3 regions of the Lysinibacillus sp. F12 genome follow, and region 1 is predicted to be linked to each of the others. Evidence: predicted binding sites of a transcription regulator. Region 1 holds the regulator's gene; each other region holds the start of a gene.
The links. Region 1 encodes CtsR, which represses protease genes until heat stress. Its sites were predicted from a motif close to ATGGTCAATAAAGGTCAAACA; they were not measured.
Positions count from the first base shown of each region.

Region 1 (2,273 bases):
CTCTCGCATGCCGTTCCTTTTGTATAATTTTTTCAGCAACACTTTGTATATCTGCTAAAATATCTTCTTCTGTCTTTCCAAGTGTAATTTGGTTAGACACTTGATAAACGTTCCCTAAATTTTCGCTTCCTTCACCATATATACCTCTTACCGTCATGCCTAAGCGTGTCATCGCATTTATAATTTGATTCATCTGTCCGGTTAACGTAAGAGCAGGTAGATGCATCATCACAGATGCCCGAAGCCCAGTACCAATATTCGTAGGACAGCTTGTTAAATAGCCAAAGGTATCTCGAAATGCATAAGGTAAGACCTTCTCTAGAATACGGTCAATCTTATTCGCTTGTTCATAGGCATTTTGAAGCTGAAAACTCGCGGTCATACATTGAATGCGCAAGTGATCCTCTTCATTCACCATAATACTCACCGATTCATCTTGTGACAGAAGCACAGAGCCCACCTGCTCTTTTTTTGCAAGCTGCGGACTAATCAAATGCTTTTCTACAAGAATTTGACGTTGTAAAGGTGTTAAATCATTGATAGAAAAATAAGCATAATCATTTTGAAGCGTTGGACTATCGCTTACTGCATGTGTAACTGCCTGTTCCACCTGTAAAGCCTCGTTCTCTGAAAACGATAATGGAAAACGATATCCATCTAAATTTCGAGCAAGGCGAATACGTGTACTAATGACAATGTCAGAATAATCGTCTTCAATACGCATCCAAGTAGGTGTAGCACGCTCTAAAAACGATTCAATCATCATGACACATCACCACCTTCAAATTGTAGCTGCTTCTCAAGCTCTTTGACTTCATCACGAAGCTTTGCTGCCTCTTCGAATTGTTCTTCATCTACAGCGAACTTCATGCGTTTACGGATTTCCTCAATTTGCTTTTTAATGACATACACATTGCTATGGGCACCTGGCATTTTACCAATATGTTGGGGACCAGCCTGTATCCGATTAAAGAGCTTAGGTAAATGTTCGCTAAAAGTGTCATAACAGCTTGGGCAACCAAACTTACCTTCTTTCAAAAATTGCTTATACGTAAATTCACATTGTGGACACGTTTGCTGTTGTGGCTGTGTTTGTTGTTTTTCCCCCACCTTTTGCCATGTAGGTGAGCCAAACCAGTTAGATAATAACTGTTGTATAGAAACTGGCTCTTGTTTAAACTCTGCATGAAATGGATGGAACTGTGAGGCGCAGACGTCACAATAATGGTGCTCCACCTTTTGCCCATTTTGAACTTGTGTTACAGTAACTGTCGCATTACGTTGTTTACAATGTTCACATATCATTTCCATCACCTCACTATTTCTGCTGCTCGTATTTTATAGTTGTCAGCATCGCCCGCAATATTTTTGCTCGAATTATATCTCTTAAAGGAAGATGTAAGTCGATTGTTGAGCGATCAATTGCTGCTAACATTAACTTCGCTTCTCGCTTTGAAATTACCTGCTCGTCGATGAGTCGATACACTAAATCTTCTGCCATTGTTTGCGATGCTCCACCTTCAATATGCCGGAGAACATCGTCAATTAAATCAATCTGTGAATTCGCGCGGACACGTAAAATTCGAATGTATCCACCACCACCACGCTTGCTCTCTACAAGGTAACCTCGCTCGGCAGTAAATCTTGTATTAATGACATAATTTATTTGTGACGGAACACATTGAAATTTATCTGCAATTTCACTACGTTTTATTTCAATATGCCCTTCCCCACCTAATTCAAGTACTTGCTTTAAGTAACCTTCTATGATGTCTGATATATTACGCATTTTAGGAATACACCTCGCTTGCTTCACTGACTTTGACTATCTTTGACTTTCTTTGAGTATATTATACAAAACGCTTGAAAATAATTGCAATGATTTCGCCCAGAGAAAAATGAAATGCCTTAAAAAGTATATTCAAGCGTAAAAAATAGCACTTATTAATTAATGGCTATCAAGCACATTTATTTGCTTCCTACACCTAATGTACCCTTTTTATCCATAGAAAAAACGCAAGCATATGCAACTAGCATATACTTGCGTCTATAAAAATTATACCCAACGACCTACAATTGGATAACGCCAAGGCTCATCAGTTAATGCTTTGACGATACCGATAATTGGTACTACAAATAGCATAATACCGAAAACGATTAAAAATGGAATGCCAATGATGAAAAAGCTTAAGACTCCAGAGACAGCAAGTAAAACCGCCATGACAAGTTGGAAAAGTATTGCTTGGATAGAAATTGCCTTCACTTCCTCATCC
Region 1 is NZ_JBYMLP010000006.1:146,674-148,946, reverse strand. Features, by position in the region: gene mcsB (protein-arginine kinase McsB) at 1-766, opposite strand, end outside; gene AC3CH7_RS21260 (UvrB/UvrC motif-containing protein) at 763-1,305, opposite strand; gene AC3CH7_RS21255 (CtsR family transcriptional regulator) at 1,319-1,789, opposite strand; gene AC3CH7_RS21250 (DUF4870 domain-containing protein) at 2,057-2,273, opposite strand, start outside.

Region 2 (2,273 bases), on a different contig from region 1:
TGACCCGTAGCATTAATTTGTACGGACACCTTTTTATCTTTTAATTCATCTAATGATTTAATCTTTGAATCTTCTTTCACAACAATTAATAATTGAGACTCATAGTATGGCTCAGTAAAATCAAATGATTCTTTGCGCTCATCTGTAATGGTAATCCCTGAAGCACCAATATGTGTTTCACCGTTTTTAATTGTTTGGAAAACGGGTTCCCAACCAATATTATTCCACTCTACTTCGAAATCCATTTCATCAGCAATTGCTTTTAAAATATCGACATCAATCCCCACAATTTTCCCTTTATCGTCAACAGATTCAAACGGTGCAAAAGTCGCTTCTGTACCTACTTTATAAACTTTCTTGCCATCTCCACCTTCTGAAGGTGTACTACCCGAAGAGGCAGTATCCTTTGTCCCACATCCTGCAAGTGCTAAAGTTAGCGCTGCTATTATCATAAGTAACATCCAAGCTGTTTTTTTCATTGCATTTCCCCCTATTTCGATAATTTTCCATTCTGCGTATTATTTTTCGCAATTCGGAAATATTAGACTATTAGGTCAATTATATTAATATTATAGTATTTGTACAACAACTTTTCGCATAAAACTAAATATTTTTTCATATTCATTAATAAAGAAATCATTTAAATAGAAAAAAAATGCATTAATAACAAGAATATGAACCTAAAATTAATATATATACAATTGAAAAAATGCTAAATTTCGATAAATTTAAACAAAAAAAAAGAATCCCCTCAGAAAGGATTCTTTTTTTCGGCTATTACTAGCCTTCACGGTCAGTATGTTCACTAAAAAATAATTTGGAGTTGTTGCTTTTTTGAAGGTTTGAAAGGCATAAATAGGGGAATAATGCCAACTAGGACAGTATTCCCATTACTTTTCCTCTCTATCTCCACTAAGCAGGCTGCTAAACTACTTATTAGGAGATTGAGCTATTACAGTATATCTATATTCAGTAAAATGGCGCCCTCGGAGGGAATCGAACCCCCAGTGCAAGAACCGGAATCTTACGTGTTATCCATTACACCACGAGGGCAAAAAAAACAAAAAAAAAGTACTCACCCTAGGCTTACGAAAAGCATGATGTAGATAATCCTCATTTTGGAGCATACCTGCAAAATAGTGTTCTGTACTTTCAATCTTATAACCTTACCTATTATACAAACGTATCACATATATTTCAACCATATAATACAAAAAGAATTTATTTTTTTTTATTTAATTAATTTCACTTTAGCAGGGTTAATATTTGACCTTCCCTGACTATAATGTGTATGATAAGGTTACAGCTGAAATAACAATGAGATTTCAGCAAAGGTAATCGAATTTAGTTTTTTGAAGGAGGATTTAACATGAATTTAATTCCTACAGTTATTGAACAAACAAGCCGTGGTGAACGTGCATATGACATTTACTCACGTCTACTTAAAGACCGCATTATCCTTTTAGGAAGTGCTATTGACGACAATGTGGCTAATTCAATTGTCGCACAATTACTTTTCCTACAAGCAGAAGATCCAGACAAAGACATTTCTCTTTACATTAATTCACCAGGTGGATCAATTACGGCTGGTATGGCAATTTATGACACAATGCAAATTATTAAGCCAAAAGTTCAAACGATTTGTATCGGTATGGCTGCATCAATGGGTGCATTCCTACTTGCTGCGGGTGAACCTGGTAAACGCTTTGCATTACCAAATGCCGAAGTAATGATTCACCAACCACTAGGTGGGGCACAAGGCCAGGCGACAGAAATTGAAATTGCTGCTAAACGTATTTTATTCTTACGTGAAAAATTAAACGGCATTTTATCTGAACGTACTGGTCAACCACTTGAAGTTATTGCAAGAGACACAGATCGTGATAACTTCATGACAGCTGAACGTGCAAAAGAGTATGGTTTAATTGATCACATTATGCACCGTAGTACTGATAATAAATAGTAATAAAAAACCTCACAGAATTTCCTCTGTGAGGCTTTTTTACTTGTTAGTTAATCTTCATTTTCAATAATTGTTGCTAATGCTGTAACCGCTTGCTCAGCATCATTGCCTTCACTACTTAAAGTTACCTCCGTACCTTTAGCAACTGCTAAGCTCATGACACCCATTATCGACTTGGCATTAACTTTTTTTTCATCTTTTTCTAGAAAGATATCCGCACTGAAACGATTTGCTTCCTGCACAAATAGTGCCGCTTGTCTTGCTTGTAGTCCTAATTTTAATTTAACCTGGACTCTTCTCTCGATCATTC
Region 2 is NZ_JBYMLP010000004.1:159,466-161,738, forward strand. Features, by position in the region: gene AC3CH7_RS18575 (basic amino acid ABC transporter substrate-binding protein) at 1-479, opposite strand, end outside; tRNA gene AC3CH7_RS18580 (tRNA-Arg) at 979-1,053, opposite strand; gene clpP (ATP-dependent Clp endopeptidase proteolytic subunit ClpP) at 1,370-1,963, shown strand; gene AC3CH7_RS18590 (HPr family phosphocarrier protein) at 2,014-2,271, opposite strand.
Region 2: clpP (ATP-dependent Clp endopeptidase proteolytic subunit ClpP) is a predicted target of CtsR. The motif match lies at 1,264-1,284, and genes of this name have one in related genera.

Region 3 (2,273 bases), on a different contig from region 1:
CCCAGTGATTGTGGATCAAGTGAATACAGCATTAAACGAGCTTCCAGAAGTGAAAAGTACAAATGTAAATATTGTATGGAATCCACCTTGGTCAAAAGACAAAATGTCACGCTATGCCAAAATGGCATTGGGTGTACGCTAATAGTGTCTATTAAAAATCCCTGCTTATTTTTAATAAGCAGGGATTTAGCATGTAACGAATTAATCGATACGGCATACTTGTAATGGACAATTTTCGCAGGCAATCTCATTTTTTAAAAATTGTAAATCATGAATAGTAATAAAGCCTTTGTCAAAAGTCAAAATGTCATGTTTTTTTAAATCATTCAACATGCGATTAATCATTTCACGACTAGTCGCACACAAATTTGCAATTTCCGTATTTGTTAGTTGAAACTCAATAAAAATGGAACCATCCTCTAAAAGCTTACCATACGTATTAGATAGACGAATGAGCGTTGAAAACAAGGCACCCTTTTTTCCGTTTAACACTAAATCACGCAAACGACTCTGATGCTTTAAATTTTCTGTTTGTAGCCACTTCATATATTCCACCATAATCGTAGGCTGTTCTTCCAGTAAATGTTCTAATGACTGCCGACTTAAAACATATAGCGTAGCAGATTCTAAAACTTTTGCAGTCATGGAATTATAGACAAGGTTACAAAATAATGAACCCTCTCCAATGATACTATCAGGACCACATATTCGAATCGTCAATTCCTTCCCAGTTTCGGTTTCTTGACTAATCGATACAACACCCGACTTAATATAGTAAATTTCCTTTGACCGTTCACCTTCTAGAAAAATTTTATTCCCTTTATTTACTTTGATAAAAACACCATGCTTTTGAAAAAGGTCCATAATTTTTTCTAACATATTATCCTTTGAAACCATATCTCCAACACATCGCTTTCTTTTTGTAATAAATGGCGATTATTACAAAAGGACAGTGGATTTTTCGATACTTAAACATAGAAACATACCATTATTATAACGTAAATGTTTATTTATAAGTGTAAAAATTTAGTGCTATTTCTTTGCATAAGAATTGTCGAGTGATGTAAAATAAAGTTAGTCAAATAAGGTCAAACTTTTAAAAAGAACCAGAATGGGTATAAAGATTATGCGAAATAGTAAAGTAAAGGAGTGCTAATTATGCAATTTCAACAAACTGATAATCAAAAGCCATTAGAGCAATTTGGACGTAACTTAATAGAAGAAGTTAAAAATGGCAAAATGGACCCCGTTATTGGGCGCGATGAGGAAATTCGAAATGTCATTCGTATATTAACGCGTAAAACAAAAAATAATCCTGTATTAATTGGTGAGCCAGGAGTTGGTAAAACAGCGATTGCAGAAGGTTTGGCTCAACGTATTGTGAAGGGTGATGTACCAGAGGGCTTGAAAGAGTGCGTGCTATACGAGCTGGATATGAGTGCTTTAATAGCAGGTGCAAGCTACCGTGGCCAATTCGAAGAGCGTTTAAAAGGCGTATTAAAAGAAGTTAAAGATTCAGAAGGGCAAATCATTTTATTTATTGATGAAATTCATACAATTGTAGGCGCAGGCAAAACGGATGGTGCTATGGATGCAGGAAATATGTTAAAGCCCATGCTTGCTCGAGGCGAATTACACTGTATCGGTGCGACTACATTAGATGAATATCGTCTGTATATTGAAAAAGACCCTGCCTTAGAACGCCGGTTCCAACAAGTTCTTGTACGTGAGCCTTCTATTGAGGATACTGTGTCTATTTTACGAGGCTTAAAAGAACGCTTTGAATTACATCATGCAGTACGTATTCATGACCGCGCGATTGTGGCTGCAGCAGAGCTCTCCAATCGTTATATTACAGAGCGATTTTTACCAGATAAAGCGATTGATTTAATTGATGAGGCATGTGCAATGATTCGTACTGAAATTGATTCAATGCCACAGGAACTAGATGCAGTGACTCGTCGTATTATGCAACTAGAGATTGAAGAACAAGCGTTACGGAAGGAAAAGGACGAAGCAAGTAAAAAACGTCTTGAGCAATTACGAGAAGAATTGACAAAGTTGAAAGAGTCTTCTGAGGGGATGAGGCAGCAATGGGAAGCAGAAAAGGAAAAACTACATGAAATTCAGAAAAAACGGGAGACATTAGATAAATACCGTCGTGATTTAGAGGAGGCAGAAAGTAAATATGATTTAAATAAAGCTGCTGAATTACGTCATGGTAAAATACCAACACTTGAAAAAGACATTCAGGAACTCGAAAAAGAATTAGA
Region 3 is NZ_JBYMLP010000001.1:1,334,389-1,336,661, reverse strand. Features, by position in the region: gene AC3CH7_RS06685 (metal-sulfur cluster assembly factor) at 1-142, shown strand, start outside; gene AC3CH7_RS06680 (Crp/Fnr family transcriptional regulator) at 202-897, opposite strand; gene AC3CH7_RS06675 (ATP-dependent Clp protease ATP-binding subunit) at 1,159-2,273, shown strand, end outside.
Region 3: AC3CH7_RS06675 (ATP-dependent Clp protease ATP-binding subunit) is a predicted target of CtsR. The motif match lies at 1,075-1,095, and genes of this name have one in related genera.